DNA from 2 places in the Dyella sp. 01N448 genome. Region 2 is predicted to be linked to the other one. Evidence: predicted binding sites of a transcription regulator. Region 2 holds the regulator's gene; the other holds the start of a gene.

Region 1 (14,826 bases), on a different contig from region 2:
GGGCGCGGCAGCACTGACACTGCCGCCGTACGCAACACTTGCCGGGATTCGGCGCTGGCTTCGCGGACAATGTGTTCGGCAGGACGGCCAATCAGGAAGCCTTGCGCATAGGGGATACCCAGGTCGCGCAAGACGCGCAGGTCCGCCGGGTCTTCCACGCCTTCGCCGACCAGGTCGGTGCCCAGCGATTCGGCGACCTGGCAAAGCGAGCGCACGATGGCCAGGCGTCCCGCGCTGCGCGACACGCCGTTGATGAGGTATCGGTCGATCTTCACCACGTCGGGGTGGATCTCGTTCCACATCTCGAAGTTGGAATGGCCGTTGCCGAAATCGTCCAGCGCGACGCGGATGCCATGCGCGCGCAGATAGCCCAGCGCATGGGCGAGGCGGGCAGGGCTTTCTACCACATCGCGCTCGGTCACTTCGATGGTGACGCGGGCGGGGTCGAGGCCGCAGGCCGACAGTGCCAGCAGCACGTCGTCCGGGCGCAAGGTGTCGTGCAGGATGGCGTGCGCGCTCAGGTTCACCAGCAGGCGGCCCGCTGCCGCCTGCGCTTCGAACGCACTGCATAGCGTGCGTGCGGCATGCAATTCCAGCTCCGCCAGTCGGCCCTCCATGCGGGCCAGATCCAGCAGATCGAGGATCGACAGTTCGCCCGGCATGAAGGCACAGCGGCTCAGGCCCTCGTGCGCCACCACTTCGAGCGTGTCCACGCGCACCACCGGCTGAAAGACCGGCTGCAGGCTTCCTGCGGCGAGCGCGCGCTCAAGCACGGCTTGTGGCGTGTAGTGGGGGAGGGGTCTGGCTGGCATGCCCTGTTCGATGTCAGGCCGCGGCCCGCGTTGGATGCACCTTGGCAGATGAGAGCCCCGCTTCATGCGGCGACCCGTGGTGGCCTTCCGTTTGGGGAAGGCGGAAAAACGCGACTTGCCGCATCAGCGTGTCGGCATCGGTGGCCAGCGCGCGGCCGGTGTACTTGATGTCTTCGACCAGCTCGGCGTTGGCCTGGGTCATGCCGTCCATTGCCATCACCGCGCGATTGACCTGGCCGATGCCACTGACCTGGGACAGCGTGGCGCCGGAAATCTGCGAGACGCGCGTCGATACATTGGCGATGCTGAGCACGATGCCGTCGAGCGCCTCGCCCGAGCGCGTCACGCGTTCGCGTGCGGTGACGACGGCGTCGCCGCTGCGTTCCACCAGGCGACGGATGTCCTTGCCGGCATCCACGCAACGGCGCGCGAGCTGGCGCACTTCGGTGGCCACCACGGCGAATCCGCGGCCACGCTCGCCTGCCTGCGCCGCTTCGATGGCTGCGTTGAGCGAGAGCAGGTTGGTCTGGAACGCAATGCTGTCGACCAGGTCGACGATCTCCGCGATATCGCGGCTGGCCTTTTCGATGGCGAGCATCGAATCGATGGCTTCGTCTGCCACCTGGCGGCCATGCTCGGCGTGCTCCAGGGCATCGCGTGCCGCGGCCGCTGCGCCATCGGCGTGGCCCGCACCCAGTGCGGCGGTATCCGCCATATGGGTCATCGACGCGCTTGTCTGCTCCAGGCTGGCCGCTTGCGCCTGCGTGCGCGAGCTCAGCGCTTCGTTGTCCAAGGCAAGCCGACGCGCGCGTTCGCCCACCGATTCGGCACCGACGCGTACTTCGGTCAGCACCTGGGTGAGCTGGGTATCCATGGAGGCGAGCGCGCCCAGCAGTTTGCCCAGCTCGTCGTTGGAGCCGACGTCGATCGCCTCGCCCAGCGTGCCGGCGGCGATGCGTTCGGCCACCTGCGTGGCGCGCGTGAGGCGTTGCATGAGCGAGCGCATCAGCGCGCCATCCATCAGGATGGTGACGGCGAGCGCCACGCCCAGCAGCACCAGCAAAAGCACCATGCCGTCGCGATCCGCCGCGCGCTGCATGGCCACCTGCTTGTTGCCCTTGGCAAGCGCGGACTGGAACAGGTTGGCGAAGTCGCTCTGCAGGGGCTCATAGGCCGGCTGCACTTCGGTGGTGAGCTTGAGGCCGCCGATATCGAACTGACCCGCATCGAGCAGGGCGAGGGTCTCGTCGATGATGCGGTCGGCTTCGGCGCGATGGGCGGTGGTGAGCTTGAGCGCCTGCGCCTGTTCCTGCGCCAGTTCGCTGCCCAGCAGCGTCTTCCAGTGGCGCTCGGCATCGATGCGATCGGCGTGGATGCGCGTGTGTGCGTCTTCCACCGCCGAGGGCAACTGGGACATCACGGCATGGACCAGCACCTGCAGTGTGCTGTTGTAGTCGTTCTGCACGCGGCCCACGTCGGCGACCGGGCTGAGCGAACCGTCGACCAGACCCTGGATGCGCGTGTCCGCGCGATGCAACTGCACCATGCCGGCCACGCAGGTGATCGCCAGCAGCGACACGATGGCCAGCAGGCGCAACAGCAGACGCTGGCGCAGCGTCAATCCGGTGGTCGGCTTGGAGAACTTGAACATGGGGAAGTCCGGGGTGAGGGAACTGCAAGAGCTGTCGGCTCACCGCGCGGTAACTTTAGCCAAAAATGCAGGAAAAGCGCTTTATCTTCAACTTGTTATGACTGCCTCGCGGGGTCGAGGCGACGCGGAAATCATGGCACGGGAAGATGTCGTCTCCGTGACTTATGTGCTGCACTTCTCATGCTTGAGTCAAAGAAAAACCCCGCCGATGAGGGCGGGGTTTTGGCGGAACGTGAGATGCCGATGCTCAGCTGGCGGGCAATTGCTTGGTGCCGAAGATCTTGTCGCCCGCATCGCCGAGCCCGGGCAGGATGTAGCCGTGCTCGTTGAGCCGCTCGTCGATGGACGCGGTATAGATCTCCACATCCGGATGCGCCGCTTCGATGCGCTTGAGGCCTTCGGGCGCGGCGACCAGGAACAGTCCCTTGATGCGCTTGCAACCGGCGGCCTTGAGCATGTCCACCGTGGCAATCAGGGTGCCGGCGGTGGCCAGCATGGGATCGACGATCAGCGCGATGCGCTCGTCCATGCGGCCGGTGAGCTTCTCGTAATAGGTGATGGGCTCGAGCGTCTCCTCGTTGCGCTGCAGGCCGACCACACTCACCTTGGCCGCGGGAATCATGTCGAGCACGCCGGGCAGCATGCCCAGGCCGGCGCGCAGGATCGGCACGATGGTGACCTTCTTGCCCTTGATCTGGTGCACGGTGAGCGGACCGGCCCAGCCTTCGATGCGCTGCTCGACGGTTTCCAGATCCTTGGTGGCTTCGTAGGTCAACAGCGAAGCCACTTCCGAGGCCAGCTCGCGAAATTCCTTGGTGCTGATGCCGGCGCGGCGCATCAGGCCGAGCTTGTGCTGGATCAGGGGGTGATGGACTTCGACGATTTTCATGGGCAAACCTGGCGGCAGAGTCGGTGAATTGTCACTCACGCGGCGTGATGAGGGCGAGCGGTTTGTCCAGCCGAAGCTCGCGATCGATACCCGCCTTCGCGACCAGTTCCGCATCGTGGCTGACCAGGATCAGCGAGCCGCGATAGGTCGCCAATGCCTGCTCGAGCAGCTGGCGGCTGTCCAGATCCAGATGGCTGTCCGGCTCGTCGAGCAGCAACAGGTCATAGGGTTCACGCGCGCTGTCGAGTGCCAGCAGGGCGAGCTTCACGCGTTCGCCCCCGCTCAGCGCACCGGCGGCCACGTCGGCACGCTCGCCACGCAGGCCGATGCCCGCGAGATATTCGCGATAGCGCGTCGGTGCATGGCCGGGCGACAGCTCGCGCAGGTTCTCCAGAGCGCTGTGTTGGTCATCCAGCAAGCTGTAGTGCTGGTCGATCAGCAGCAAGCGTTCGCCACGCCGGAGTTGTCCGCCGCGTGGGGGTAAACGCCCGGCGATGGCGGCGAGCAGGCTGGATTTGCCGCTGCCGTTGTCGCCGTGCAGGTAAAGGCGTTCGCCCGGTGCGAGATGCAGATTGATCGGCTGGTCATGTCCGTAGGGCGGTATGAAGTCGTGCAATTGGAACGATGCACGCGTCGCCGCATGCTCACCCAGGTCGAAACGCTGGGCGCGATGCACGTCCACGCGAGCACGGGCCTCGGAGAGTTGTTCGTGTTGCCTGGCTTGTTGCAAACGCTGCGCGGTGAGCAGGCGGGCACCGGTGTCTTCCGAGCGCTGCTTGCGTCGATCCAGCAGGATGGTGGGCATGTTCGCGTTTGCACGTTCGCGCTGGGCTTTCTGTTGTTGCCTGGCGAGACGTTGCCGCTCTTCGTGCTGTTTGCGCTCGAGCATCTTCTGCTCGCGTCGCGCCTGATCCAGTTGCCGCCCGGCCGCCTGTTGGTCGGCATCGCGTCGCGCGGCATAGGCGGCGTAGTCGCCGCCATAGCGACGCAAGCCTTGCGGTGAGAGTTCGTCGATGCTTTCCACGTCGGCCAGCAGTGCGCGGTCGTGGCTGATCAGCAGATAGCCGCCCGCGTGTGCCGTCAGCTTTTCGCGCAACCAATGCCGGCCGCGACGATCCAGGTGATTGCCCGGCTCATCGAGTATCAGGAAATGCTGGTCGTGTTCGAACAACTGCGTGAGCTGCAGGCGCACGCGTTCGCCGCCGCTGAGGCTCTCCCATGGCCGTGCCAGATCGCTCGGTAGCGCGGCCTGTTCCAGCCATCGACTAGCCCGTTCGTACACGGTCCAGTCGTCGGCAAGCGCCTGGAAATCCGCAGGATCAACGCTGCCTGCCTCGATCCGGCGCAGCGCATCGAGTTTGTGCTCCACGCCCAATGCCGCAGCGATGCTGCCGCCGAACGCTGGCCAGCGTTGCGGTAGATAGGCGAGCTCGACGGTGCGCGCGACCTGGCCGTGGGTGGGTTCGATCCGGCCAGCAAGGATCTGACCGAGCAGAGACTTGCCGCTGCCATTGCGTCCGACCAGTGCATGGCGGCCAACGGAAAAGGACGTCTCGAGTTTTTCGAAAACGGGATCGCGACCCGGCAAAGCAAAGCCGAGCTGATGGATAAACATGGCTATGGCTGTCATAGACCCTCCGATAGGGGAGTGGCATACGACAAGGGGTCTGGCGCTTAAGCGCGCTGTGGGATGTCGACCGCCCTGTCACTCGTGGCCAGACGCAACGCACCCAAAGTGGGAGCAATCGGTTGGCAGGCGAGCGGCTTAGAGGCGCATGTCGGCGGTGAATCCCTGGAAGGCTTGAGAGTGCGCAGGATAGCAGCAGAACCTCAAGCGGCAATAAAAAGGGCGCCGATAAAACCGGCGCCCTGGTGGCTTGCTCAAAAATGCGATCAATGGCCCGCGTTGGGCGTACCGCTCAGGCAGGCGCTCATGAACTGCTTGCGCTCGTCGCCCTTGAGCGTCTTGGCATGCGGATCGGCATTGCAGGCCTTCATCTTTTCCTGCTGGGTCATCTTGGCCGGTGCGGCGCTTTCGCCCTTCAGGCAGCTGCTCATGAAGGTCTTGCGCTCGTCGCCGGTCTTGCCCGTGGCCTGCTTGTTGCAGTCGGTCATGCGCTGCTGCTGCGAGTTCTTGGCGGGCGCGCTGCTGCTTGCCGCCTGCGGCGCGGCGAAGGCGGTGGAGGCAGCGAAGGCCAGCGCAACGCTGGCAACCATCAGACTCAAACGCGAAGACATGCGGGTACCCTCCTGGATGACATGACCGGCGAACGCCGGCGTCGCAAGTCTATGCCTGCCGACAGGTCGCGTGGGAGGGCGCGCGTGGTCGCCGAGGCGTCCCGTTCAGCAAGCCGGAGGGGGACAGGAGAATCGGACTTTTCTTAGCCTGGCGGGGCGCCAAAGGAAAGGCCACGCCCGTCGCCGGGCGTGGCCTCCCAGGGATTTGAAGCTACCGATCAGTGACCGTGGTCGTGCCCTTGGTCATCGTCGTCGTGATGGCCATGCCCGTGGTCGTCGTCATCGTGATGACCATGGCCTTGTTCGCCGAACAATCCCGGCACGAACAGATCGACCACGAAACCATCGTGATCGGACACGCCAATCGCCTTGCGCACGTCGGTGGCGCTGGCCGCATCGGCCTCGGTCTGCACCGGCGCATCGAGATCGGCGCGGCCGTACTGCATCTTCAGGAAGCGCAGTCGGGCGACATCGTTCATCAGCGCATGATCGAGCACTTGCACGGTGGGCACCTCGCGGCCCGAGTTGCCGGAGCCTGCCGTGGTATAGCCCTGGATCGGGCCAAATGCCTCGGTGTAGAGGAACGAGTAGCGATCGTTCTGCGGCACCGATTCGACCGCATTCCACAGGGCAGGGCGCACGATGTTCTTGCCCAGCTTCAGCTGGTTTTCGCTGTCCTTGTACTTGCCCGAGGCCAGTCCCACCACGTCCACCCAGCCATCGCTGAACTGGTAGGCGTTGAAGTCGCCCACCACCATCAACGGCAGCCACGGATTGGTGCCCTGCAGGCTTTGCACCTGGCGTGCCAGCGAACTGGCTTGCAGGAAGCGCTTCTGACGGTCGCGCACGGCGCTGTCGTCGTTGTCGTCGACGTTGGTGCGAGCCTTCATGTGCACCGAGATCACCTGGAAGCGAACGCCGCGCGCTTCGGCGGTGAGCAACAGCGGCGGATGGTCGTGCACGAACGCGGTCTGGCCGTTGTCGTTCCAGGTTTCGTCGGCGGCCAGCTGCTGCACGGACACCACGCGGACGCGGTCGCTGCGCACCAGGAAGCCCACGTTGATGCCGCTGGGATCGTGTCCGGGCACCAGGTAGGCCTGGTACTTGGCGCGATAGTCGTCACCCAACTGCGTGGCCAAACCTTGTAGCAGCGGCAGGCTCTTCACTTCCTCCACTGACAACACGTCGGGCAACTGCAGCACGCTGCCGATATAGGCGGACAGGCGCTGCGTCTTCAAGGCCACTTCATCGGCCGTCGGCTCCTTGCTGTCGCCGCTGCAGGTAAAGACGGTGTTGAAGTTGGTGTCGCAGAAGCGCTCGGTGTTGAACGCACCGATGCGCAGTGCGTACGGCGCGGTCAGTGAAACGGAGCGCGGCATTTCCGCGACGTGCTTCAAGCTGATCTTGGTCGGGATGAAGGTGTAGGCACCGAAGTCGTAGGAGATGATGCCTTCGGCTCGGAACGTGGTGCCCGCCACGAACGGCGTGTTGAGCGGCACGGCGCCGAAGTCCGCGGTATTCATCTTGAATACTTCCGGGTTGCCGCTCCAGTTGGCTAGCTGCACACCGTCAGGCACCGGCACGCCATAGCGCACGCCGGGGAGACGCAACGAGCGCTTGCCGTTCGCGGTGATGCTCACTTCCGCATACGGCTCGCCGCTGAAACGCTTGTTGCCCGTGTTGATCATGCCGTTCTCGATCACCACGCGCATGCCCACGAAGCACTGGAAGTTGGTTGCGCCGCACGACAGCTTGGTCGGATCGGACGACGGGATCGCATCGCCAAACACCACCGCCTTCGGCAGGCGCGCGCCATGCGAGCTCACCGTCACCACGGGGCTGGTGAGTTCGGGCAACTGATAGTAGTTGGCGACCCTGGCGTCCACGTTCACCACATCGCCCACCGCCACCGTCGGCGTGCTGGAGGTGAACACATAGATGCCGTTGGACGTGAGCGCATCGGCATCGGCGCGTGCGTCGGGCGTCTGCATGGTGAAGCCCGCCGGGCCCACCGCGGTGACGATGTTGCCCGTGGTCTTAACCGGCTTGCCGAGCAGCGGCGAGATCTGATCGCGCCCCTGGATCTGCCAGATCTCGGCAGCAACCGGGATGTCGTAGAGGATCGCGCCGATCGCCGTATCGCGCGACAGCGGAAGATTGCCGCTGGGCTGGCTCAGCTTGACCTCGAAGGCCTTGTCGTCGCTCGGCGTGGTGCGGCCGTGCACCACCACGTTGAAGTTCGCCTGCATCTGCCCTTCGGCGATGCTGACGTTGGTATCGAGCGCGTCGTAGTCATGATTGGCCACCGTAGCCGTGCCATCGAGCGTCGCCACGTGCACCGCGACGCCACCCGTGGGCGCAGGCTGGGTGAGTGAGACGGTGAAAGGCATTTGGACGTCCGCCGCACCGCGCACCGTGGCGCTTGCATCGGCGATGGACAACGCCTGGCCCAGCACGACGCACGAGCTTGCGCTGTTGTGCGGCGCCGTGGGAGACACCACGTTGAAATCCGCCTGGTTGTCGCCGGTGTTTTGCGGCAGGCCCGCGGCCGTGGGCTTGCGGCCATAGCCCTTATCGGCATTCGTGGTGCCGAGCGACGCCAGTGGCGTGCCGGCCTTGTACGCAGAACCAGTGGAGAGGCCGACCTGATCAACCAGCTGGCCCGAACCATCGAGGATGGCCAGACCGCCGTCGTCGGTGACGCCTGTGCTGTACTTGAGATCGCCGGCCACGCTGCCGGAATAACCGCTGCTCGCGCTGTTGGTGAGCAACAGATAGCAGCCCGGCGCGATGGACGTGCCGCTCGGCAGCGTCAGGCGCGTGCCGGTGGTGCCGCTGACGTTGGAGGCGTTGAATTTGTAGCCCGACAGATCCAGCGCCTTGCTGCCGCTGTTGAACAGCTCGACGAATTCGTCGTTGCCGCCGGCGGGGCCACGGACGCGAAACTGACTGATGTTGAGATCTGCCGCTTGCGCAGCGGTTGCCGACAGGGCGAGCAACAGTGCGACTAATAGGGCACGTCGAATGTGCGTTGGTTTCATTAACCACTCCCTTCCTGGGTCCGGGGCGGACCCCATCAGGGAGAGGCTAAGTAGCTATTGCGACAGTTTTGCGAAGGAAGTTGCGGCGGCGCTTCATTTTGCGAAGCGCTTTGCGTTCTGCTGTGTGACCGGCATCGTCGACGTTGCGTGAACGACGCCGGTCATGTCGCTGCCTCAGGCCGCTTCGGCCTTCACCGTCTTGAGCTTGCGCGGCCCCTGCAGCAGGGCCTGACGCACATGCGAAACGACCAGGTCCACTTCGTCGCTGGTCACCAGGAAGTGCGGCGTGAAGCGCAGCGAGTTGGTACCGCCGTGGATCACGCCGACGCCGCGCTCGCGCATGAACTCCTCGATCGAATCGGCGCCGTAGCACTTGAACTCCGGTGCCAGCTCGCAGGAGAACAACAGGCCGGTGCCCTGCACCTTGGTGATCAGGCCGCCCAGTTCGTTCTTGAGCGCATTGAGCTTGTCGACGAATTCCTTGCCGCGCTCGCGGATGTTGTTGCGCACCTCGTCGGTGAGCAGGTCGAGCGTGGCGAGCGCCACATCGAGCGCGCGCGGATTGGCCGTCATGGTGTTGCCGTAGATGCCCTTGCGGTACAGCTCGGCGGTGCGCGCAGTGACAGCCAGCACGGACAGCGGATACTGGCCGGCGTTGAGCGCCTTGGAGAAGGTTTCCATATCCGGCGGCGCGAGTTTCTCGAAGCCCGGATAATCGGTGACCGACAACACGCCGTGCGCACGCAGGCCCGCCTGGATGGAGTCGACCAGCAACAGCGAACCGTGCGCTTCGGTGAGCGCGCGCGCCTTCTGGTAGAACTCCGGCGTCACCGCGCGGCCCGGATCGCCTTCGCCCATCACCGGTTCCAGGAACATCGCCTCGATAAACCAGCCGTTCTTGTCCGCGTCGGCAAACACGGCTTCGAGCTGGGCGATGTCGTAAGGCTGCACGGTGAGCAGCGTGTCTTCGTGGCGATAGCTGGCCAGATGCTGCAGGTAAGTCTTGCGCGTGGAATCGGAATACAGCGCCGGCTTGTCGGTGCGACCGTGGAAGGCGCCCTTGACCACCAGGCGCTTGATGGTGCGACCGGCATAGCGTGCGCCCGGATCGGTCAGCAGCTTGGCATTGACGTCGGCAATGCGACAGGCCAGGCCCACCGACTCCGAACCGGAATTGAGCGCGAGGTAACGCGTATACGGATTGCCGTCGCGGTGGCGGCCCAGTTCGCGATCCATCGCCTTGGCAAAACGCATCTGCGAGATGCTCGGCGTCATCACATTGGCCATCACCTGCGGACGTGCCAGCGCGGCGTCGATGGCGGCGTTGTTGTGGCCAAAGCCAAGCATGCCGTAGCCGCCGTTGTCGTGGATCACGGCGCCCTTGAAACTCACTACCCACGGGCCGCGCGCAGCAGCGGGCAGGTACGGGTTGATGGCATCGTCCGGATAGAAGTTGACGAATTCGGACTGCACCTGCGCCATCTGTTCGGCTTCGTCGAGCTTGAGGAAGTCGCCGAGTTCAGCGCGCAGTTCACGATGACGCGTCACTGCATCGCTGATCGCCTGCACCAGGTCAGGATGACTGCCCGCGTAGCGTTCGATGGTGGCTTCATCGAGGCCACTGGTCTGCGGTGCGCCGCCGAATTCGCGCATTTCGCGCAGCTGATCAATCACACCCATGGGTAACTCCTTCAAAGTCGACTTGCCTGCCGTCCCGATGGCATGCGCATCGATATGTCTACGAATGCGTTGCGGAAACGCGAAACCGTTCAGCGTTTCTCTTGGCCCGTGAGAGCCATGCCGCACTGCGATCCGTCACGGATGTGGCAATGCAACGACTGCCTGAGCATAGCGCGGCGGTGTCGCCGCCGGTACCCCGGGTGACGCTTGTCATGTGTGGTAGCTGACGGGGTCAACTGCCGGCAAACCCTTGCACTGCCTAGCATGGCAGGCAACAAGGAGGAGCCATGAACCCATCTGCCGCAGTGGTGGCCAGCCTGTCTGGCGCAGTCAAACGTTACGGCGCTTTAACGGCGCTGGATGGTCTGGACCTCATGCTGCACCGCGGCGAACTACTCGCCTTGCTCGGCCCCAACGGCGCTGGCAAAAGCACGGCGATCAGCCTGCTGCTGGGCTTGTTGCGCGCCGACGCGGGCAAGGTGGAATTGTTTGGCCAGGATCCGCAGGCGATCGACGCGCGCCGTCGCATCGGCGTGATGCTGCAGTCGGCCTTTCTGCCATCGACGCTGACTGTATCGGAACTGTTACGCCTCACCATGAGCTATTACCCCGCGCCGCGTTCACTGGCGGAAAGCGCGGAGATGGCCGGTGTGACCGATCTGCTCTCCCGTCGCTATGCAGCGCTGTCCGGTGGCCAGCAGCGCCGCGTGCAGTTTGCGCTGGCGTTGTGCGGAAGGCCGGAGTTGCTGTTTCTGGATGAGCCCACGGTCGGCATGGATATCGACGCACGGCAAAAACTATGGGCGGCGATTGGACGACTCATCGCCGAAGGTTGTTCCGTCGTGCTCACCACACATTACCTGGAAGAAGCCGAAGCGCTGGCGCAACGCGTAGTAGTGCTTGGCAAGGGCCGCGTATTGAGCCAGGGCAGCGTGGATGAGCTGCGTGCGCATGTAGCGGTGACGCGCATCCGCTGCATCAGCGATCTCGATGCGAGCGCGCTCGCGCAATGGCCGCACGTATCGCATGCCGAACGCGACGGGACGCACCTGCTTTTGCACAGCGATGCGCCCGAACGCGTGCTGCGCCGCTTGCTCGATGCCGATCCCTTGTTGTCGGAGCTGGAAGTGCGTCGCGCCGGCCTCGCCGAGGCGTTCACCGAGTTGACCCGCGAGAGCGTCGCTGAAAAGGAGGCTGCGTAATGTCCGTGACCGCCATCCACAGCCTGCCATATGAAGGCATGACGTCTCGCCGCCTGCTCGCGGCCTACGCCATGGAGGCGCGCAGCGAATGCCTGCGCTACTTCCGCTCGCCCGGCTTCCTGCTGCCGGTGACCTTGTTTCCCACCATGTTCTACCTGTTGTTCGGCATCGTGATGAATCACAACGCCGATGCGAACACGGCGCGCTATCTGCTGGCGAGCTATGGCGTGTTCGGCGTGATGAGCCCGGGTCTGTTCGGCTTTGGCGTCTCTTTGGCGATGGAGCGTGAAAACGGCCTGCTGACGCTCAAGCGGGCGATGCCGATGCCGCCCGGTGCGTATCTGCTGGGCAAGATGGTGATGGCGATGCTGGCCGCCGCCATGGTGATGCTGTTGCTGCTGGCGCTGGGCATCGGTCTGGCGCACGTGCAGTTGGGCGTGCTGCAGGCGCTGGTGTTCATCGTCACCGGCATGTTGGGCGTGCTGCCGTTCTGCGCACTGGGCATGCTGGTGGGTACGCTGGTGAAAGGTCAGGGTGCGCCGGGCGTCATCAACCTCATCTATTTGCCCATGTCGTTCCTGTCGGGGCTATGGATTCCGCTTTCCGCACTCCCGCAGGCGCTGCAGCGCATGGCACCGGTCTGGCCCAGCGCCCACCTGCAGCAACTGGCGCTGGGTTCGCTCGGGCTGGGTCACTCCAACGCATGGCCGCACCTGCTTGTGCTCATGGCCTATGGCGTGGGTTTCTTCCTGCTGGCGGCCCGGCGCCTGCATCGGGTGGGTTGAAGTAGCATGCACGAAGGGCGGACGGATCACGGGGAGCGGGACACGGTGCGTCAGTGGCTACGAGCTTGGTTTACGCCGGCGCCGGATTCTCTGGCGGCGATCAGCATGCACAAAGGCAAGTCGCCGTGGGTGGATGCGGTGCATCTGCTGTGGTCGGTGTGGGTGTTCGTGATACCCGCGTTCGATCACTACACCTGGCAGTGGGCCTGGATCACTCTCTTCAGTTATCCGCTGTTCCTGGTTCTGTATGCACAGGCTTGCATCGCGTCCCGTCGCCAGTCGCGTTACTACGCCTTGGCGCTGGTCGCCTTGTCGATGCTGCTGCTGCGCTGGTACCCCAGCGGGCTCACCTATTTCGTGTACGGCACCATCATGCTGCGCAGCTGCCGCATGAAGCTGAGCCTCTACATGGGGCTGCTGGCACTCCTCAACGTGATGCTCATCGTCGAGGTGCGCCTGCTGCACTATCCGTGGCAGGCGATCATCTGGATACCCGTCACCTCGATCATTGTCGGCCTGGTGGTGCACGCCGAGCGCCTCAGTGAGGAAAAGGAGGCCGAGCTTCGGTTGTCGCACGATGAAGTACGCCGGCTGGCGGCGCTGGCCGAGCGCGAGCGTATCGGTCGCGACCTGCATGACTTGCTGGGACACACGCTGTCGCTGATCACCTTGAAGCTGGAGCTGTCGCGCAAGCTGTTCGATCGCGATACCGAAGCGGCCAAGCGCGAAATGGCCGAGGCAGAACGCGTGGCACGGCATGCTTTGTCGGAGGTTCGCACGGCCGTCTCAGGCATCCGCGCCACCGACTTGGCCGCCGAGCTTGCCGCGGCGCGACTGATGCTGGAATCGTCGGCCGTATCGTTCGAATGCGGCGAGCTGCCGCCTTCCTTGCCGGTCGAGGTCGAGCGAGGACTGGCACTCGTCCTGCGCGAAGCCGTCACCAACATCGCGCGGCACGCGCGAGCAAGTCGTGCGCGGGTGCTCACCGACGTTGCCAATCAGACTCTGAAGCTGTGCATCCAGGACGATGGACGCGGCGGCATCGATGTACACGGCAATGGCCTCAAGGGCATGTGCGAACGGGTCAAAGCACTGGGCGGCACCCTGGAGGTGCTCTCGCCGGTGGGACAAGGCACCCGCCTGATCATCACCGTGCCGCTGCGTCCGCGCTCGGTATTTCGCGACCTTGGCCAGATCGACGGGACGCCCGATTCGCCCGCGACAGGTTGGTCACCGCAGGAGCGGCAGGCGACATGAGCCGCTGGCTGAAACCGCATCCCGACTCCCTGCTGGGCAGGCTCGGCTCCTCCAGTTACCTGCGCTGGGAGGCCATGGCGAATCTGGTGTGGGTCGCTGCGCTGCTGATCGGGCCGATCACCGATCCCCGGGCCGTATGGACGCGCTGGCTGGTGCCCACGCTGATCTCAGTGCCGCTGTATCTGTATTTGCACTTCAAGGTATACACGGCGCCCTATCGAAAACTGGCCTGGTATGCCGCGGGCATCGCTGTGCTCGGTTTGATGGTGTGGCCTTACAACGGCGTGGCGATCGGTTACGTAGTCTCCTCGGCCATGTGCTTTGCCTACCTGTCGTCGGTGCGTCGCTGGCTGACGGCCTTGGCTATCCTGGCCATGCCTACGGCTATCGTCGCCTATGAGCTGCATGTCTCGCCCTGGGTCATGCTGTTGATCGTCTTCGTGTCGTTGACCTCGGGCTTTGGGCATTTCCTGCGCATGAACAACCAGCGCAAGGACGTGGCGCTGCGTCTGTCGCAGGAAGAAGTACGCCGCCTCGCCACCCTGGCCGAACGCGAACGCATTGGCCGCGACCTGCACGACTTGCTCGGTCACACCTTGTCGCTGGTGGCGCTGAAGTCCGAACTCGCGCGCAAACTTGCGCTGGTCGATGCGGAGCGCGCCCAGCGTGAAATGGAGGAAGTCGAACGCGTCGCGCGCCATGCACTGGCCGAAGTGCGCACGGCGGTGACCGGCATGCGGCGCGGTGATCTGGCCGCGGAACTGGTGTCGGCCCGGCTCATGCTGGAAGCCTCCGGCGTCGGTTTTCATGGCGCTTTTTCCTGCGAGGTCCAGCTGCCCGCCCAGGTCGAAGCGCCGCTGGCCCTGGTGTTGCGTGAAGCGGTGACGAATATCTATCGCCACGCCAAGGCGAACACCGCGCGCGTCGACTTCACCATCGACAGGCACAGCTTCCACATGCGGGTTACGGATGACGGTTGCGGCGGCCTGAGCGTGCATGGCAATGGCGTGAGCGGCATGCGTGAACGCGTGCGTGCGCTGGGCGGCAGCCTGCAGATCGATTCGCCGCCGCGGCATGGCACGGTGCTGACCGTGCAGGTGCCCTTGGGCAAAGAGCAGATGTCGGTCGCCGCGTCCGAGGCGTCCGACATGGAGTTGAACAACAGGAGTGCTGCATGATTCGTGTATTGCTGGCCGAAGATCAGGCCATGGTGCGTGGCGCGTTGTCCGCGCTGCTCAATCTCGAAAGTGATATCGAGGTGCTTGGTTCGG
Region 2 (14,826 bases):
TTGGATGCGCTGATCGATCCGTCGTAATACGCGTAGCCGTATTGCCAGGTCAGCCCGGGGGCCGGGGGAATCAGGCCCGAATACGACGTTGCCTGCATACCCGTGATGGAGCGCCCGACGCCGGTTTCCGTGGCATGCAGTGGCAGGGCCAATAGCGCAGCCAACAGGGCGCAATACAGCGCGATTCGTTTCATGACAGCTCCGGGCGTGGCGCGACGGCATGCGCGTTTCGTGCGGCAGCAGCACTGCCCGCACGGCCTCAGCCTCTACGGATCAAAGGAGCCGGACAAGCGAAAATCCACCTACTGGATCTACGTAGAAATACGCAGAACGGCACCCGGGCCGCGTGTCAAAAAAGCTGCGTCGCGGCGGGTCCATTGTGCGGCGTCAGCGCCGTTTCAGATCGCAGCACTGCGCTGCTCGCGCTCCACGCCACCTTCCGGAAAGCGCGCAATCGCCTGCTGCGCCGCCTGTTCCAGCGACGTGACGACTTCGTTGAGCTCGGCATTGACCGGCGGCTCCACTTCCGTCGCCGCCAGGGGCTCGGGAAAGAACACACCGACCAGGCAGGCATCCGGAATCCCGCGGTGAGTCAACGCAACCGCCTCATCGAAGCTCTCGCGCTCCTTGGTCGGGTGGGTGCTGACGATGTAGACCATCGACACGGCATTGGGGGTGGCTTCCGGATGCGGCTCGGCGTCGAAGGCCGCGAAATCCTCGACGGAAAGATGGCGCGCATCGATATTCAGGTCGCGCAGGATGCGGGTGAGCAGTTCAGTGGCAAAGTCGCTGGCCACCGAACCCAGGCCCAGGCAAAGCACCACCGAGCGCGGCGCTACGGCGAGCGGCCCCTGCCAGCGGCCGAACGCATCTTCGCGATGCTGGCGCAGGCTGCGGCCGATGCTCACGCTCTCGAGCACCGAGCTGCGGCGGCGCCAGCGCGCCCATTTGCTTTCATGGCTGTCGAGCGTCTCCACCACGGTCACGATGGCGCGCTTGACCGCGGTCTGCTGTTCGGTGCTGATCGCGCCAGCCGCAAGGTCGATGCGCGCCAGCTGCAACGCGGGCAGCAGCACCGCGTCGCAATATGCGGCGAAGCTTTTGCGTTTCAGGAATTCGCGCGCCTCGCTCAAGATCTCGCTCGCATCGCCCGACAAGGCGCGCTGATACACGCGTTGCGGCATGGTCAGCGCCGGCGTGTCCCCGAGCAGGATATTGAGCAGGTTCAACGCCTGCACGTGACGGCCCGCCACCACCAGGCAAAGCGTCAGCGGCGTGGACATCAGCAGGCCCACCGGACCCCACAACCAGCTCCAGAAAATCGCGGCCACTACGACGGCGAGTGGCGACAGGCCCGTGGTGTGCCCGTACAGAAACGGCTCGATCAGCTGCGACACGATGATCTCGACCACCAGGTACAACATCACTGTCATCAGCAGCAGCGACCAGCCCGGCGCCACGGCGGCCGCGAACAAGCTCACCACGGCAGCCACCAGCCACACACCGATGTAAGGCACGAAGCGCATCACCGCCGTGAGCAGGCCCCACAGCAGGGCGCTGGGCACGCCGATGACGGCCAGGCCCAGCCAGATCGCCACGCCTACGCCAAAGTTGACCGAGAAAGTGGAGATGAAAAAGCGCGAGAGCCGCTCGCCTGCATCGTTGATCGCGGCCGTGGTGGCGCGCAGGTCCGCACCGCCGGCGAGACGGATGAAGCGGTCGCGCAGGGCTTCGTGTTCCAGCAGCACAAAAATCAGGACCACCAGCACGATGCCCGCCGTTTCCACCGGGACCCACGCGGTGGACAGCACCCGGGTGATCACCGACACCGGCGCACTAGGCAGCTTGGTCGCGGTTGATGCCGGCTTGGGCACGGCAGGCGCGTTGGTCAGATAAGGGGGCGCGGCCGCACCCGTGACAGGTGCCGACCCTTGGCCGGATTCGTCGATCACCTTGCCCAGTTCGCCACTGAGGAGATCCAGGCGTCCCACCGTTTGTTCGCGCAGCGACTGCACCTTGGTGTGAATGGTCGCCTCGTATTGCGGCAGGCTGCGCGCCACATGCACCACCTGCGTGCCCATCATCGCCGTCGTGCCGGTGACGATGACCACCAGCGCCAGCACCGCAATCATCACCGACATGCCGTGGCCCAGGCCGATGCGGCGATACAAGCGCACCCATGGCGCCATCAGCAGGCTGAGAAAGAGCGCCAGGATGATCGGCACCAGCACCTCACGCCCGAAGTACAGCAACGCCAGCACCGATGCCGCGGCGATGATGACCACGGCGCGCTGGCTCGCCGTCACGGCGGGCAAAGTGGGGTCTTGCGACGACATGGGCATCTCCTCTACACCGCGGCGTGTCCGGGACGACGACGTCGTCCCGGATAGCGCAAGGATAGCCTTGCCCGATGTCGGTTGGGTCAGGCCGCTTCTTGTTCCAGCGGCAAGCGGCACAGGCGGCGCACATCCAGCAAGGCTACGAAGCCGCCCTGTGATGGCAATACGCCGTGCACGGGATCGTCTTCACGCGCCATGGCGCCCGGCAGCGGCGGTGCGATATCGGCGGCTGCGGCGTCCAGCAGGTCGCCAACCGCGTCCACGCGAATGCCGACCAGATGCGGACCGTGCGAGAGCATCACCTGACGCACCTGGAATGGGTCGACACGCATTTCGTCGGGCAGCCCCAGGCGCCGGCGTCCATCGAGCACGGGCACAATGCGGCCGCGCAGGTGACGGATGCCCAGCACGTCGTGCGCCGAACCCGGCACCGGGGTCAGCTCGCCATCGCGCAACACTTCGCTCACCTGCGTCAGCGGCGCGGCATACAACTGCCCGCCGATGCGGAAGGACAGCCAGTGCTGGGCGTTCTGTACATGTTTCATGGCGATGGCTCCCCGACGGTGGAATGGGTGTTGGGTACTACCGGCTTGCAAATCACGGGCCATGCTCCGGCGCGGCCACGTGGGCCGATCCCACGGTGATCGCGCCCGCCGCGACGTTGGGCAGACTGGCGCGTGGCGTCACTTCCGGACCGGAGTCGACGTCCTCCGGCACGCTGCGCTGGGGCTTGGCGAGGATTACCTGGTTCACCGGAACTTCGTCGATCAACCGTGGCGCCACCACTTCCACCGTGGGCACGGCTGTGGCGGGCTTGGTGTTGGCGACCACGGCGGCGCTGGCCGGGGACGCGACAGAGGCTGCGGGAGCCGGGGCGCCCTGCCTGTCGGCGGTGAGCTGGCCTGCGCCTGGTGCATTGTTTTCCAATCGCTTGGGCTCGCCTTCTTCGCTGAGCACCACGATCAGCACGCGGCGATTGCGATTGCGACCGTCTTCCGTCGCGTTGTCGGCATTGGGGTGGTATTCGCCCCAGCCCATGATGCCCAGGCGGGTCGGATCCACGCCCTGCTCCGTGAACAGGCGCGCCACGCTCGCCGCGCGGGCGGCGGACAGCTCCCAGTTGGACGGATACATCGCGGTGTTGATCGGCCTGTCGTCGGTATAGCCCTCGATGCGCACCGTATTGGGGAATGGCTTGAGGATCGAGGCCATGCTGTTGAGCACTTCGTTGGCTTCCGGCGACAGTTTCGCCACGCCGCTGGGGAACAGGATGTCGGTACGCAGCTCCACTTCCAGCCACGAGGTGGTCTTGCGCACGATCACCATCTGCTTGTCGATCAAGGGCTGCAGCGCGCGCACCACCTGGTCGCGGATCACTTCGAGATTGCGCTTCTCCTCCACCGGCGAGGCGGCACGGGTATCCACGGCGCGCACCATCTGCGGACGTCCCGGAATGGGCACGCTTACCGGGATGGTCGCCGCGCCCGGCTGGCTCCCCGGCGAGGCAATCGCCGGATCGACATTGTGCGGCTGCGCACGCGTCTGCGGCATCGGCGCGATCACGTGGCTGGAGCCATTGAACGCCTCGATGATGGAGTTGGACATCACGCGGTACTTGCCTTCGTTCACCACCGAGACCGCGTACATCACCACGAAGAAGGCGAGCAGCAGCGTCATCAGGTCGGCGTAGGGAATGGCCCAGGCCTCGTGATTGACGTGGTCTTCGTGGTGTTTCTTCTTCCTGGCCACAACGCTGCGCCTCCGTTACGCCAGGTAACCCTGGAGCTTCGCTTCGATCTGGCGAGGGTTGGCGCCCTCGGCGATGGAGACGAGGCCTTCGATGAGGATTTCGCGCATCTGCGTCTGCTTGTGGATCAGCGCCTTCAGGCGCGCCGACATCGGCAGCATCCACAAGTTGGCCAGCGCCACGCCGTAGATCGTCGCCACGAACGCGGCGGCAATGCCGTGGCCCAGCTTGCTCGGATCGGCCAGATTCTGCATCACCGCCATCAGGCCCATCACCGCGCCGATGATGCCCATGGTCGGCGAGAAGATGCCTGCCTGCTCGAACACTTTCGCGCCGGCCAGATCATGGTGTTCGCGCGCGCCCACTTCGACTTCGAGCACGCCGCGGATGGCCTCGGGCTCGCTGCCGTCGACCAGCAGCTGCAGGCCTTTGCGCACGAAGGTGTCGTTTTCCGCGTCGATCTGCGGCTCCAGGCCCAGCAGGCCCTGGCGACGCGAAATTTCGCTCCAGCCCACGATGCGGCTGATCAGATCCGATGGCTGGTGCTGCGGCGGCTTGTACACCAGCGGGAACATCGACATCGCGTGCTTGAGCACCTTGCCGGAGTTCTGCACGAGCAGTGCCGCGATGGTGCCCATGAACACGATCACGAACGCCGCCGGATTCCACAGCGCTTCCACGCTGGAACCCTTGAGGATGGTGCCGACGATCACGACCACGAAGGCCAGGATCGTCCCGATGAGACTTACCAGATCCATGTCAGGTATTCACTCGGAGGGATGGGAGGAGTTGACCGTCGCTGCCGGACAAGCCGGCAAGATCCATCACCAGCGCAAGACGGCCGTCGCCGGTAACGGTGGCGCCCGCCACGGCGGGCACGCCTTCGAACAGGGGGCCGAGCGGTTTCACCATCACGTCTTCGCGGCCAAGCACTTCATGCACCAGGCAGCCCAGGCGCATATGGCCGATGTGCAGCACCACTACGTGGCGACCCGGCGCAGCGTCCACACCGATCCAGCCGCCAAGGTTGGCCAGCGCGAGCGCGCGGCCGCGATGCGAAGCCACCGCACGCCCGTCCAGTTGCTGTTGCTGCCCCGAGGCCAGTTCGAACACTTCATCGACATTGCTCAGCGGCAGCGCAAGCAGACGCGAGCCCACGCGCACCATCAGTACGCGCTGGATCGCCAGCGTCAGCGGCACGGCCAGCTCCAGCGTGCTGCCTTTGCCCAGCTGCGAGCGCACCGACAAGGTGCCGCCCAGCTCCACCACGCGCGTCTTCACCACGTCCATGCCCACGCCGCGACCGGAGATGTCGGAGACGGTGGCGGCCGTGCTGAAGCCAGGGCGGAAAATAATTTCGTAGCATTCGTTCTCGGTGAGGCGCGAAGCCTGCGCCTCATCCATCACCCCCTTCTCCACCGCCTTGCGGCGCAGGATCTCGGGATTCATGCCGCGCCCGTCGTCGGACACGGTGATCACGATGCGCTCACCGCGCTGGCTCGCGCCCAGCGTGACCTTGCCCTTGCGCGGCTTGCCGGCGCGTTCGCGTTCGTCCGGCATTTCCACGCCGTGATCGAGCGCGTTGCGGATCAGGTGCACCATCGGATCGGCGAGCGCTTCGACCAGGCTGCGATCGAGATCGGTGCCCTCGCCTTCCTGGATCAGTTCCACTTCCTTGCCGAGCTGGCGCGAAAGATCGCGCACGATGCGCGGAAAGCGCTGGAACAAGCGGCCCACCGGCTGCATGCGCATGCCGAGCACGGCGTTCTGCAAGGCATCGGCCACGCGATCGAGTTCGGTGGCGGCCAGCTCGAGCGTTTCATCGCCGGTCTTGGCCGCCAGGCTCAGCAGTCGGTTGCGCACCAGCACCAGCTCACCGGCGCGGTGCACCAGGGCGTCGAGGCGGGCGGTGTCCACGCGCACGGTGTTTTCGGGCGCCGGCGCCGCCTGCTTAGCCGGTGCGGCGGCGGGAGCAGGTGCGGGGGCAGGAGCGGATGCCGGCGCGCTCGCGCCCGGTAGTCCGCCCTTGCCGTGAAGATTGTCGAGCAGCGATTCGAACTCGTCGTCCGAGATCGTGCCTGCGGTTGACGATGCGACGGCCGCGTTCGTCGTCGCGCCAGGCTGGCCGCCCTTGCCATGCAGGTTGTCCAGCAAGGCTTCGAATTCGTCGTCGGAAATGCTGCCCGATTCGGCCACCGCCGCGGGCGCACCCGGTGCGCCGCTGTTCCCGTAGAGGCTGTCGAGCAGGGCCTCGAATTCGGAATCGTCGATCGTGCCGTCGCTCGGCGGCGGCGCTACCGGCGCGGCCACCGGCTTGGGCGCCGGTGCAGCGGCCTTGCCCGGCGTCAGGCGTTGCAGCAGGCCAGCGGGCGGCATCGCCATCGCCGTGCCGCCGGCCAGCGCCGCCATCATGTCGTTGAGCAGATCCAACGCTTCCAGCAGCGCATCCATGCGGCTGGCATCGAGCAGCAACTGCCCGTTGCGCGCCACGTTGAGCAGATCCTCGGCGTGATGGCACAGCTGCACCATCGGCTCGATCGCAAGAAAGCCCGCGCCGCCCTTCACCGTGTGGAACGCGCGGAACACCGCGTTCAACAGTTCGGCGTCGCGCGGCGAGGCCTCCAGCCCGATCAGCTGATCGCCCAGGCGCTGCACCAGTTCCCCGGCTTCCACCAGGAAATCGTCGCGCAACTCGTTGTCGAACGAGGGATCCATCGATCAGAAACCGAATTCGCTCAACAGACGATCCGCCTCATCCTGGCTGGTGACTTTGACCGGGCCGGCGGCGGCTTCGCCCGACGCCAGCGCGCCGGTGAGGCTCACCAGTTCCAGCAGCGAGTTCTCCACGCTGCCGATGAAATTCACCACCTTCTTGATGCGCTGACCCGAAAGGTCCTGCCACGACTGCGCGACCACGAAATCGGCGAGGCCATCGCGGCAAGCATGGGCGAACGCCTGCGACTGCGTCGCCAGCACATGCGCAACTTCGCCTTCAGTGGTGCCATCGATCACGGCACCGGCGTTCTCGGCCAGCGCGTCGGCCTGCGGACGCATGCGCTCGACGAAATCGAGCGAGCGATGCGCGGCCTGCGAGCTCATTTCCAGCACGTCTTCCAGGTGCTTGCGTGCATCGGCGACGCTGCCCGGCACGCCTTCCTGGGCGAGGTCGCCGCCGAGGCGGCGCACCGCATCGTGCAGATCGCGCGCAAGCAGGCCGAGTGCGCGGAACACGCGCTGTTCGCGCTCGCGCACCAGCGCGTCGAGGGCCTTTTCAAAGGCAGCACCATCAGCGCTGTTGAGCAGGTCATGCAGTTCAGGCGGCATCGCTTCGCCGGCCATCAGGGAAACTTGTGCGTTCATGCGGTGGCTCCGCTGGCGGCCAGACGTTCGAAGATCTTGCTCAGCTTTTCCTGCAGGGTCGCGGCGGTGAACGGCTTGACGATGTAGCCGTTCACGCCGGCCTGGGCGGCGGCAATGATCTGGTCGCGGTTGTTCTCGGCGGTCACCATGAGTACCGGCATGCCCTTCAGCGAGGGCTCGGCGCGGATCGCGCGCAACAGGTCGATGCCCGTCATGTTGGGCATGTTCCAGTCGGTCACGACCATGTCGAAGGCGTTGTTGCGCAACATGGTCAGGGCGTTCTCGCCATCGTCGGCCTCCTGGATCAGGCCGTTGCTGAAACCCAGCTCGACCAGCAGGTTGCGAACGATGCGCCGCATGGTGGAGAAGTCGTCCACCACGAGGATCTTCATATTCTTGTCCAAACGCTTTCTCCGCTGCGCGTAGATATGACTTGTGTTGAACAGGGACGAGGGACGAATTGCGCGGACGCAACGACCGAACGTCGGTTCGACCCTGATCGGCGCAGCGACCGTCCGGGCTCGCGCCCTTGTTACTCGCCCCTCGCCCCTTTACGTTTTCCAGCCTTCCTCTCCTGCCCCTCATGCCAACCGCTCATCCGCGCTCGCAAGCGCACGATGGCCTGGCCGTGGATCTGGCACACGCGCGATTCAGTCACGCCGAGCACCGCACCAATCTCCTTGAGGTTCAGTTCTTCCTCGTAGTACAGGGACATCACCAGCTGCTCGCGTTCGGGCAGGCCGCCGATGGCTTCCACCAGGGCCTCGCGCATGCCTTCGTGCTCGACACTGTCCGCCGGGCTCAGGCTGTCGCCGTCGGCCACGTCGAACGCTGCGCCACCATCCGCATCGTCCGGTGCGGAAAGGCTGAGCAGGCGTGCACTCGCCGCGTCGGCCAGCACCTGGTGATATTCCTCGGCGCCCATGCCCAGTCGCCGCATCACTTCGGCGTCATCGGCATCAGAACCGGTTTCGATTTCAATCTGACGAACAACCTCCGCCATTTCGCGCACTTTTCGATGCACCGACCGTGGGGTCCAGTCGGTGCGCCGCAATTCGTCGAGCATCGCGCCACGGATGCGGATACCCGCAAACGTCTCGAAGCTCGCATTCTTGCCGGTGGTGAAATTGCGCGCGGCCTCCAGCAAACCGATCATGCCGGCCTGAATCAGGTCGCTCACGTCCACGCTGGGCGGCAATCGACCCATCAGGTGATAGGCGATCCTTCGCACCAAGGGAGCGTGCTGGCGAACCAGTTCGTCGGCACTCTGCCGCGTCAGCTGCAGATATTCGGAAGCCACACTCATGTCACCACCCCGTTGCTACTGCGGCCTGCCTGCTGAAAAAGGCGATGCGATCCAGGCCCAGTCGCTCGGGTTCACCCCATGTATCGACCGCACCCGCCAATTGCTTGAATGCCAATCCCGACCGGCTCGACGGCCACAGGTCCACCACCGCGCTCTGGCGACGGATGGCCTGCTTGAGTCGTTCGTCATGCGGGACATGGCCCATGAATTCCAGCGCCACATCGAGGAAGCGATCGCAAACTCGTGCGAGTTTCTGATGCAGCTGCCTGGCTTCGCCCAGGTTGCGCACCATGTTCGCCACCATGCGGAAGCGGCGCACGCCAAAATCGCGGCTGAGTACCTTGAGCAAGGCATACGCATCGGTGAGCGAAGCTGGTTCGTCGCACACCACCACCACCACGTCATCGGCAGCGGCGGCGAACATCGCCACGTTGTCGGAAAGTCCTGCGGCGGTATCCACCACCAGGTAGTCCGGCGGTGTCACCAGATCGTCAAACGCGCGGATCACCGCCGCGTGCTCGCCCGCCCCCAGCTGCGCCAGTCGACGCGTGCCCGAACCGGCCGGTACCACCTTGAGGCCGTGCGGCGCGGTCATCAGCAGATCCTCGATCGAGCAGACGCCGTCGAGCAGGTGGCCGATATGACGCGTGGGCGTGAGGCCGAGCAGCACGTCGATATTGGCCAGGCTCATGTCCGCATCGAGCAGGATCACCTGGTGACCCTGCACGGCGAGCGCCATGCCCAGGTTCACCGATACCGTGGTCTTGCCCACGCCGCCCTTGCCGCCGGCCACCGCGATGGCGCGGCAACGCTTGCGCGGCGCAGAGCCGCTCAATCCATACGCCTGGTCCTGGACCGGCGCCTGTCGGCTATGTCGTTCGGTCAGCGCACGCAGCATGCTTTCCAACCCCATCGCCTGGTTCATTGCAAAGACACCGCTCATGCACTTGCCACCGCTAGTCCGAAGCGATCCGCCATCACCACGTCATCGGCCGGCGCCGTGCCCTTGAGCACTTGCGCGGCACGGCACACCAGCACCCGCGCATCGGCTGTGGCGATGTCTTCGGGCACGCGCTGTCCATCGGTGACGTAGTCGAGCGCGAGTCGGTGACGGATCAGCACCGACAGCGCGCCGCCGAGGCTGGGAGCCTCGTCGAGTTTGGTGAGAATGCAGGCGTGCGGCTTGACCGGCAGGTAGGCGCGCACCGCTTCGTCCAGCGACGAGGCATGTGCATTCGCCGCCATCACCAGGCAGGCGCGCAGATCGCCGCCGTTGCCCAGCACTTCCAGCTGTTCGGCCAGGCGCGGATCGCCGCCGGCCAGGCCGGCGGTATCCACCAGCACGGTGTGGTGGCCGCGCAGCAATTCCAGTACATGGCGCAGGCTGTCGGCGTCGTAGGCGGGATACACGCGCACGCCGAGCAGGCGGCCGTAATGTTCCAGCTGCGCCGCGGCGCCAATGCGGTAGTGATCGGTGCTGACCAGCGCGACCTGCGATGCGCCGTTGCGCATCACCGCACGCGCGGCGAGTTTCGCGATGGTGGTGGTCTTGCCCACGCCGGTGGGACCGACCAGCGCAGTCACGCCACGACGCTCCGAATGGTCGCGCGGGCTGATCGACAGGCTGCGGCTGAGCACGCCCAGCGGCAGATAGCGCGCCTGCTCGGCGTTGATCTCGACCGGCAACTCGCCGACCAGCTGACGGGCCACATCCGGTTCGATGCCGAGCCGCGTCATTTCGCGCAGCACGCGGGCGCGCATCGGCTGACGGCGTTCCAGGTCGTTCCAGATCAGGCTGGACAGCTGCGTTTCCAGCAGGTCGCGCAGGCTGCCCAGTTCGGCGCGTACGCGTGCGGTGTCCTGCATGGCGCGTTCGAGCAAGGGGTGAATCGAGGCGGTGACCTCGCCAGCCACATTGGCCTGCGCAGATTCCACCGATGCGGATTTTTCTTCCAGCGCCTTGGCCTGCGATGCGGCCGGCTTGCGGGCCCCCAGCGTTTCGATCGTCGGCTCCATGCGCGGCGCGGCGGTGGCGCGACGCGAGAGCGACACGGTCACGCCATCGTCCTCGTGACGGTTCGCCGTCGGCAGCGGCGGCGGCATGACGTCGGCACGGCGTGCAACGGAGGCTTCCACATCGCGGTGCGACGCGGCGGCAGCCGGTGCGCGGTTTTCCACTTCCAGCGGCGCACCGTGGCGCGCGGCTTCGCGCACCAGGGCTTCGTCGAAATCCACGGCAGCGATGATCTCGATGCCGTCGTCCATCCGGCGCGTGGACAGGATCACCGCATCCGGTCCCTGGTCTTCGCGCACTTCACGCATGGCCTGGCGCATATCCGGGGCCACGAAACGCTTGATCTTCATGCCTTGCTGCTCCGCGAAACAGGGACGAGGGACGAGCGGCGAACCTGCGCGGCCGTGCCTCGTGGCACGTACTGCCCATTCGCCAACGACTCGATGTTTGCGCCCTCGCTACTCATCCCTATTCCCTCTCTCGTCTGCTTGATTCAGCGACCCAATGCCTGCACCAAACGCACTCGGCGGTTGTCCGGCACCTCGTTGTAAGCCAGTACGTGCAGGTTCTGTGCCACATGGCGAGTGAAGCGTGCGAGCCACGGACGCAGCTGCGGCGCGACCAGCAAAACGGCCGGTTCGCCGCTCATTTCCTGCTTGCGCGCAGCGTCGGCAACGCCTTGTTGCAGGCGGTCGGCGAGGCCTGGCTCCACCGCGGCGCCCGCTACGCCGCCATTTGCGAGCGATCCCAGCAGGATCTGCTCCAGCTCCGGCGCCAGCGTGATGACCGGGATCTCGGTACCGAGCCCGGAGATCTCCTGGACGATCTGGCGACCGAGCGCCACGCGTACGGCAGCGCTGAGGGCGCCGGGATCCTGACTCTGGTTGGCGTGCTCCGCCAAGGATTCGACGATGGAACGCATATTGCGGATCGGCACCCGCTCGGCCAGCAGGTTTTGCATGACCTTGACCACCACGCCCAGCGACAGGCGCTTGGGCACCAGGTCTTCCACCAGCTTGGGCGTGGTCTGCGCGAGGCGATCGAGCAGCTGCTGCACGTCCTGATGGCCGAGCAGTTCGTGCGCGTGGCTCTGCAGGATGTGCGACAGATGCGTGGCGACCACGGTGGCCGGATCGACCACGGTGTAGCCCAGACTCTGCGCCGTTTCGCGCTGGCCCGGTTCGATCCACAGCGCTTCCAGGCCAAACGCCGGATCGCGCGTGGCGATGCCTTGCAGCCCCTCCTGCACGCGACCGGGGTTGATCGCGAGCAGCCGATCGTTGTGCACCTCGGACTCGCCCATGGGCACGCCCATCAGGCTGATGCGATAGGTGTTGGGACCAAGATCGAGGTTGTCGCGGATATGCACCGGCGGCACCAGGAAGCCCAGCTCCTGCGAGAGCTTGCGGCGCACCGACTTGATGCGGCCCATCAGCTCGCCGCCCTGGTGCGTGTCCACCAGCGGAATCAGCCGATAACCTACTTCCAGGCCCAGCGGATCGACGCTGGCGACATCTTCCCAACCCAGTTCGAGACGTTCCGTCGGCGCGGCCGGCGGCGGCACCTCGGCGGCAGCTTTCGCCACGCGCTCAACCGCTTCGCGATCGCGCTTGATCATCAGCCACGCCGCACCGCCACACGTGCCGCCCAGCAGCAGGAAGGCGATATTGGGCATGCCCGGGATCAGTCCCATCACGCCCAGCACCACGCCCGCCACGGCGAGCGCACGCGGCTGGCCGAACAGTTGGCCGACGAGCTGCTTGCCCATGTCGGTGGACTTGGACACGCGCGTCACGATCACCGCGGTGGCGATGGACAGCATCAGCGACGGTACCTGCGCCACCAGGCCGTCGCCGATGGTGAGCAGCGTATAAGTCTTGGCGGCTTCACCGGCGGAAAGCCCGTGCTGGAAGATGCCGACGAAGAAGCCGCCGACGATGTTGATGATCAGAATCAAAATGCCGGCGGTGGCGTCGCCGCGCACGAACTTGGAGGCGCCGTCCATCGAGCCGTAGAAGTCCGCTTCCTCGCGCACTTCCTGGCGACGGTCGCGCGCCTGTTCCTGGTTGAGCAGGCCGGCATTGAGATCGGCGTCGATCGCCATCTGCTTGCCGGGCATCGCATCGAGGGTGAAGCGCGCGGTCACTTCGGACACGCGGGTGGCACCCTTGGTCACCACCACGAAGTTGATGATGGTGAGGATGGCGAACACCACCAGGCCCACCGCGAAATTGCCGCCGATGACGAACTCGCCGAAAGCTTCGATCACCTTGCCCGCGGCGCCAGGGCCGTCGTGGCCATTGAGCAGCACCACGCGCGTGGAGGCGATGTTGAGCGCGAGGCGCAGCAAGGTCGCCATCAGCACCACGGTGGGAAACGCGGCGAATTCCAGCGGGCGCATCACGTAGATCACCGCCAGCAGGATCACCAGCGACAACGCGATGTTGAAGCTGAAGAGCATGTCCAGCAGGAACGGCGGCAGCGGCAGCATCAGCATCGCCAGCGCGGCGAGCATGATCACCGGCGCACCGAGGCCGCGGCGTCCGAGCATCTTGAGATTGCCTAGGGCAGTCGTGTTTGCCATCACTGTTCCGTCAGAACTTGTAGGGACCCATCAGGTCCGGATCAACATCGGGTTGCGGCGCCGACGGCGGCGCATCACCGCGCGACACCGCCTGCTTGAGCTGGAAGACATAGGCGAGCACCTGCGCCACGGCGACGTACAGCGCCGAGGGAATCTCGCGATCGATCTGGGTCGTGGCATACAGCGCGCGGGCCAGCGGCGGCGCTTCCACGGTGGGGATGCGATGGCTGGAAGCGACCAGGCGGATCTGCAGCGCCAGTTCGTCCATGCCCTTGGCGATCACGCGTGGCGCGCCCATGCGGCCTTCGTCGTAGCGCAGGGCCACGGCAAAGTGCGAAGGGTTGGTGACCAGCACGTCTGCCTTGGGCAGCTCCTGCATCATGCGCTTGCGCGCCATCTGGAACTGCAGTTGGCGGATGCGGCCCTTGAGCTCGGGGTTGCCGTCGCTTTCCTTCGATTCGTCCTTCAGTTCCTGGCGCGTCATGCGCAGGCGCTTGTTGTGGTCGAACTTCTGGTACAGCGCGTCCGCGCCACCAATCAATGCGAGGATGGAGCCGAACAACAGCGCGCCATGCCCCAGCAGACTCATGGCCTTGAAGGTGCCGGCGCGCACTTCACCGACGCCGGTCGCCATCAGGTCGTCCTGCCAGTTTTTCAGCACCATCACCAGGATGCCGCCGATCAGCAGCAGCTTGAGCAGCGACTTGGCCAGCTCCACCAGGCCGCGCATGGCGAAGATGCGGCCGAGACCCTTGATCGGATCAAGCCGCTCGAACTTGGGCTCAAGCGCTTCGGCACTGAAATTGAGTCCGCCCAGCAACAGCGGCGCCGCGAGCGCGGCCAGCATGGTGGCCAGCGCCACCGGGGCAAACAGCGACATCGCCTCGTGCATCGCCATCGAGAGCGCGCGTCCGGGCAGTTGCTCGGAAAACAGCGCAGCGCGATCGTAGGTCAGCCCCAGTCCATAGATGCGCCTGACGTGTTCCATGGCCGCTGCGCCGCCATTCATCAGCGCGGACACGCCGGCAAGCACCACCACGGCACCTGACAAATCGCGCGATCGGGGGACATCGCCCTTTTCGCGCGATTCGCGCAGGCGCTTTTCGGATGGTTGTTCAGTGCGTTCCTGATCGTCGTTCTCTGCCATGGCGTATCCCTCAACCGCCCGCCAGCTCGTGCATCAACGTCCATGCGGTGTTCTGCAGGGACTGGAAGGCACCCGGCAAGGTGTGCAGCGACAGCCATAGCGCGACGAAACCCAGGGTCACCGTGATCGGGAAACCTACCGCGAACAGATTCATGGACGGCGCCGCGCGACTGATCGCGGCAAAACCGATATTGACCATCAACAACGAAGTCATCGCCGGCAGCGCCACGCGCACGGCGCCACCAAACAAATGGGTGGCGAATGCGACCACGGCATACAAGCCCTTGGGATCGATCACTGCCTGCCCCGGCGGCAAACTGTGAAAACTG

Evidence for each region. The regulator FliA, encoded in region 2, starts transcription of late flagellar genes. The targets are predictions, from matches to a motif close to TAAAGTTTNNCNNNCNNNGGCCGATAA.
Region 1: the regulator FliA is predicted to act here: its motif matches at 2,495-2,521, upstream of AC1DKY_RS05000 (methyl-accepting chemotaxis protein).

What each region holds. Positions count from the first base shown of each region.
Region 1 is NZ_JBFTQX010000003.1:204,625-219,450, forward strand. Features, by position in the region: gene AC1DKY_RS04995 (EAL domain-containing protein) at 1-812, opposite strand, end outside; gene AC1DKY_RS05000 (methyl-accepting chemotaxis protein) at 826-2,463, opposite strand; gene upp (uracil phosphoribosyltransferase) at 2,711-3,352, opposite strand; gene AC1DKY_RS05010 (ATP-binding cassette domain-containing protein) at 3,384-4,982, opposite strand; gene AC1DKY_RS05015 (PsiF family protein) at 5,246-5,590, opposite strand; gene AC1DKY_RS05020 (lamin tail domain-containing protein) at 5,809-8,631, opposite strand; gene AC1DKY_RS05025 (aminotransferase class III-fold pyridoxal phosphate-dependent enzyme) at 8,806-10,311, opposite strand; gene AC1DKY_RS05030 (ABC transporter ATP-binding protein) at 10,599-11,513, shown strand; gene AC1DKY_RS05035 (ABC transporter permease) at 11,513-12,298, shown strand; gene AC1DKY_RS05040 (sensor histidine kinase) at 12,404-13,555, shown strand; gene AC1DKY_RS05045 (sensor histidine kinase) at 13,552-14,733, shown strand; gene AC1DKY_RS05050 (response regulator transcription factor) at 14,730-14,826, shown strand, end outside.
Region 2 is NZ_JBFTQX010000011.1:44,846-59,671, forward strand. Features, by position in the region: gene AC1DKY_RS16835 (SphA family protein) at 1-194, opposite strand, end outside; gene AC1DKY_RS16840 (AI-2E family transporter) at 399-2,336, opposite strand; gene AC1DKY_RS16845 (chemotaxis protein CheW) at 2,423-2,884, opposite strand; gene motD (flagellar motor protein MotD) at 2,937-4,088, opposite strand; gene AC1DKY_RS16855 (flagellar motor protein) at 4,104-4,844, opposite strand; gene AC1DKY_RS16860 (chemotaxis protein CheA) at 4,846-6,801, opposite strand; gene AC1DKY_RS16865 (protein phosphatase CheZ) at 6,805-7,446, opposite strand; gene cheY (chemotaxis response regulator CheY) at 7,443-7,850, opposite strand; gene AC1DKY_RS16875 (RNA polymerase sigma factor FliA) at 7,979-8,752, opposite strand; gene AC1DKY_RS16880 (nucleotide-binding protein) at 8,754-9,695, opposite strand; gene flhF (flagellar biosynthesis GTPase FlhF) at 9,692-11,116, opposite strand; gene flhA (flagellar biosynthesis protein FlhA) at 11,260-13,350, opposite strand; gene flhB (flagellar biosynthesis protein FlhB) at 13,361-14,497, opposite strand; gene fliR (flagellar biosynthetic protein FliR) at 14,508-14,826, opposite strand, start outside.